DNA from 2 places in the Kingella potus genome. Region 2 is predicted to be linked to the other one. Evidence: predicted binding sites of a transcription regulator. Region 2 holds the regulator's gene; the other holds the start of a gene.
What was found. The regulator FNR, encoded in region 2, switches genes on or off when oxygen is low (the NO sensors DNR and NnrR bind a similar motif). The targets are predictions, from matches to a motif close to TTGATNNNNATCAA.
Positions count from the first base shown of each region.

Region 1: a site for FNR is predicted at 1,158-1,171, ahead of DYE40_RS11075 (bacteriohemerythrin). Genes of this name have one in related genera too.

Region 1 covers NZ_UGJJ01000003.1:209,914-212,315, reverse strand. Annotated here, with positions in the region: gene DYE40_RS11080 (ABC transporter ATP-binding protein) at 1-215, opposite strand, end outside; gene DYE40_RS11075 (bacteriohemerythrin) at 487-1,080, opposite strand; gene tpx (thiol peroxidase) at 1,245-1,739, opposite strand; gene DYE40_RS11065 (MlaC/ttg2D family ABC transporter substrate-binding protein) at 1,796-2,389, opposite strand.
Region 2 covers NZ_UGJJ01000001.1:1,000,188-1,002,589, reverse strand. Annotated here, with positions in the region: gene hemN (oxygen-independent coproporphyrinogen III oxidase) at 1-534, opposite strand, end outside; gene fnr (fumarate/nitrate reduction transcriptional regulator Fnr) at 678-1,412, shown strand; gene DYE40_RS04565 (LysR substrate-binding domain-containing protein) at 1,476-2,402, opposite strand, start outside.

The sequences.
Region 1 (2,402 bases), on a different contig from region 2:
TCGAGGATGATGCTGCCCTCCGAGGGGGTTTCCATGCCGGCCAGCATCCGCAGCAGGGTGGATTTGCCCGAGCCGGAGCTGCCGAGCAGGGCGAAGATTTCGTGTTGCTCGATGTCGAGGCTGATGTGGTTGACGGCGAAATTTTCACCGAATTTTTTAACCAGTCCTTTGATTTGCAGATAGGGCTGGGCGGCGGATTCTGTGGTCATCTTCAATGCTCCAAAGAAACTCGATACCGGCTGGGACGGAACTCGAAAGGTGGATACGGGCAGGCCGGCGGGCGGGCTGCGGAAAAAAGCCGCGTATTATATTGGCGGACAAGCCTTTCGGGCAAACAAAACCGCTGCCGCGCGGCAATATTTTCCGTTTGCGGGCGGAATGCGGCGGCGGCGGTGTGGCGCGGAAACGGGAAGAGGCCGTCTGAAAATGCCTTTCGGGCTTTTTCAGACGGCCTCAATATGTTTTTCAGACGGCCTGCAAACGGTACTAACGCCAGATTTTCAAATCGCCGATTTTCTGCCGTGCTTGGGCGAATGTGTCGGTTGGTTCTTCCGCTGCGGCGTGCGTGCCGTCGGCTTCTTTGTCGGATACGGTGGCAAAGCCGCCGCCGCTGTGGCGCGGGTGGGCGAAAGCGTTTTGGATTGCGGTTTCCGCAGCCGATGTTTCGTTTTCGGCCTGCTGTTTGGCCAAATGGCTTTGCACGACGGCGATAAAGCCGCGGTCGTGGTGGCTGATGTGGGTAAAAAGCCACGAGTGCAGCACGTCCAGCAGCTCTTGGCCGATGTCTTCGCCGGCCTGGTGGCTTTTCTGCATTTCGCCGACTTTGTCTACGAAACGCTGGTGGATGGTTTTGTGCTGTTTGCTCAAAGGATAACCGGCTTCGTCCATCAGCCGTTCTTCGTCGGTAAAGTGTTCGACGGTGTAGCGGATGAGGTCTTCGATGATTTTTCCTTCCGCGCCGAAATCTTTGCGGCTGTTGGCTTCGTGCAGCTCGTTGATGCAGCGTACGAGGATTTTGTGCTGTTCGTCTACCAGAGTGATGCCGCTGTCCAAGTCGGGTGTCCAGTCGAAATAGGCCATGTTTGTTTTCCCTTTATGTTTGTTTTCGGATACGGATTTTGAAAGGCGCGATTTTAGCGGGGCTGCTGTTTTGCGGTTTAATCCATATCAAGTGGGGCGGAAAAAGGCCGTCTGAAAACCGAAAATACGGTTTTCAGACGGCCTCTGTGTCCGGCAGGGCGTGCTTACAGCACCGCCAGCGCGGCATCGTAATCCGGTTCGCGGGCGATTTCGGGCACGAGTTCGGCGTGCAGTACTTTGTTGTTTTCATCCAAAACGATGACGGCGCGGGCGGTGAGGCCGCGCAGCGGGCCGCTTTCGACTGCCACGCCGTAATCGCGGGCAAAACCGCTGCGGAAGGTGGAGAGCGATACGACGTTGTCCAAACCTTCCGCGCCGCAGAAGCGAGCCTGTGCGAAGGGCAGGTCGGCGGAGATGCACAGCACGACGGCATTGTCCAGCGAGGAGGCGCGTTCGTTGAAGGTGCGCACGGATTGGGCGCAGACGTTGGTGTCCACGCTGGGGAAGATGTTCAGCACTTTGCGTTTGCCGGCGAAGTCGGCGGCGGCTTTGTCGGACAGATCGCCCGCAGCCAGCGAGAAGGCGGGTGCGGTTTGGCCGGCGGCGGGGAAGGTGCCGCCGATTTCGACGGGATTGCCTTGCAGGGTTACTTTGCTCATGTCGTTTCCTTTTTTGCAGGGGACGGGAAAGGGTGGCGGAGGCCGTCTGAAAAAGGCTATTCCGCTTTTTTCAGGCTTTTGTTTTTCACGGCTTCGATCATACCGTCGATGCCTTTTTGCGCGATGAGTTCGCCGAACTGGTTGCGGTAGACGGTAACAATGCTTACGCCGTCTACCTGGATGTTGTAGAGCTTATAGACGTTGCCGCTCTGGTAGAGCTGGTAGCCCACTTCGTATTTTTTGCCCGAGGGGGTGAGGATTTCCGAATAAACGTCGGTTTTGTTGCCGTGCGTCGTCATTTTCGGCAGCACTTTCACGTCGGCGCGTTCGGCGTTTATCATGGCGGAACGGGCGTACATGGCGATAACCATATCTTTGAATGCGCGGATAAATTCTTGTTTCTGCTGCGCGGAAAACTGCCGCCACGGCAGGCCGACGGCGGTGGCCGAGAGGCGTTCGTAATCAAGGAAGCGGTCGGCATACTGCTCCACCTGGCGGATGCGCTGCTGCTCGTTGAGCGATTTGTTTTTCACAATGCCTATCATCGCGTCGATGTTCTGCTGCACCTGTTGCTGCGCGGGGTGGTTTTGCGCGGCCTGCACAACGGGGGCGGCGGCAATCAGGACGGCGGCTACGGTTGCTTTATACATAAAAATACCTTTC
Region 2 (2,402 bases):
CATGCGGTTGAAACCGAGTCGGCCGAGATGGCGCACCGTGTCGCGGCTGACTTTGCGGGGGTCAATCTCGATGGAGTATTCGCCGTCGGGCAGCAGGGTAAAGTGCCGGCGTATCATGGCAAACACACGGTCGAGTTGGCCGTCTGAAAGAAAGGTGGGGGTGCCGCCGCCGAAATGGAGTTGGGCAAGGGGGCTGCTGCCGTTCAGATGCGGGGCCAGCAATGCCATCTCGCGTTCGAGGTATTCCAAGTATTCGTCGGCGCGGGTTTTGTCTTTGGTAATGATTTTGTTGCAGCCGCAGTAATAACAGATGGTGTCGCAGAAAGGGATATGGATGTAGAGGGAAAGCGGCTTGTTCAAAGCACCCGCACCGCGCAGGGCAAGGGCTTCAAGATATTCGGCTTCGCCGAAATCCTGATGGAAACGGTCGGCCGTGGGATAAGACGTGTAGCGCGGGCCGCTGGACGGAAGGGCTGAAATGAGTTCGCGGTCGAATTCGGGAGCGGAGGCGTTGTTTATGCGTATGGTTTTCATGTGTCGGTATTTGATATTAGTCAAATTTATCTTTGTTTGCTAGAATCGCACAAATTTGCCGCCCGCGCCTTGACATGAGTCAATCCCAAACCGCACACACCCGGCCAAGACTTTAAAAATCAGAGAGATAAAGGACGATACTTATGGCAGCACACACTTTGCACCAACCGATGAAAACACTGTGTTCGTCCTGCTCGCTGCGTGAGCTGTGCTTGCCGGTCGGCCTGCACCCCAAAGAGTTCGAACAGTTGGATACCGTCATCAAGCAAAGCCACCGCCTGAAAAAAGGCGAGTTTCTGTTTCGCGCGGGCGCAACTTTCCATTCGCTGTTTGCCATCCGCACCGGCTTCTTCAAAACCACCGTCGCCACACAGGACGGGCGCGATCAGGTAACCGGCTTTTTTATGTCGGGCGAACTGATCGGGATGGACGGCATCTGCATGCATACGCACAGCTGCGATGCCGTGGCCTTGGAAGACAGCGAAGTGTGCGAACTGCCGTTCGCCCATATTGAAGAATTGGGCAAAACCATCCCCAGTATCCAAAACCATTTTTTCCGCCTGATGAGCCGCGAAATCGTGCGCGATCAGGGCGTGATGCTGCTTTTGGGCAATATGCGTGCAGAGGAACGGATTGCCGCTTTTCTGCTCAACCTGTCGCGGCGGCTGCACTATCGCGGGTTTGCCGCAAACGATTTCATCCTGCGCATGTCGCGCGAAGAAATCGGCAGCTATTTGGGCTTAAAGCTGGAAACGGTCAGCCGCACGCTGTCGCGCTTCCATCAGGAAGAACTGATTTCGGTGGAACACAAACACATCCGGCTGCTGAAACCGGAAATACTCAACCAAATGGTATCCGGCGGCATGCATGCCGTCTGAAAAGCGAAAACACGGCGCAAACGGATTTTCCGTCTGCGCCGTGTTTCTTTTTTCGGATGCGTTTCAGATGGAAAAGTCCTCGACCACCGGCGAATAAAGCAACTGATCCAGCCTCACTTTGGTCAAATCCGGATTGAGCATCTCGACAAACTCATAAATATAGCCGCGCAGATAACTGTCGCCGCGCATAATAATGCCGCTGTCGCACGGTTCGAAAAGCTGTGAAACATCCACCAGCGTCAAACCCCGATCCGCCTGCGCGTCATAAGCCGCCTTGGCCATAATGCCGATACCCAAGCCCAGCCTGACATATGTTTTCAACACATCGCTGTCCGCCACCGACAAAGCAACATCCGGCTTGGCGACACCCGCCTTGGCAAAAGCACGGGCAATCCCCGAATGTCTGTCGAAAGCAAATTCGTAAGTAACCAGCGGATAAGCTGCAATCAACGGAATCGTCAGCGCACCGCGGTGATCGAGCAAAGGATGGTTGTCCGGAACAACCAGCGCGTAATGATGGCGGAAACAGGGAATGCCGCGCAGCTCGGCGGGCATTTCCGACAACTCCGACGTTACCGCAAAATCGGCCAGGCCGTCTGAAACCATCTGCCGCACAGCCTCAGGCGTACCCTGCCTGATATTCAGTCTGACTCTCGGATAAACGGAAGCAAAAGAAGCCACCACGGGCGGCAGTATGTAACGCGCCGCCGTATGCGTGGCGGCAATAGTCAGAATCCCGTCTTCCTGCTTGGCAAACTCGTTGCCGATGTTTTTAATATTCTGAATATCGCGCAAAATCCGCTCCGACATCTGCAAAACCGCCTTACCCGGCTGCGATACCGACACAATCCGCTTGCCGCTGCGGATGAAAATCTGGATACCCAGCTCCTCTTCCAGCAGGCGGATCTGCTTCGATACGCCCGGCTGCGAGGTAAACAAAGATTCGGCGGCCTCGGAAACATTCAGATTGTGGCGGTAAACTTCAAGCGC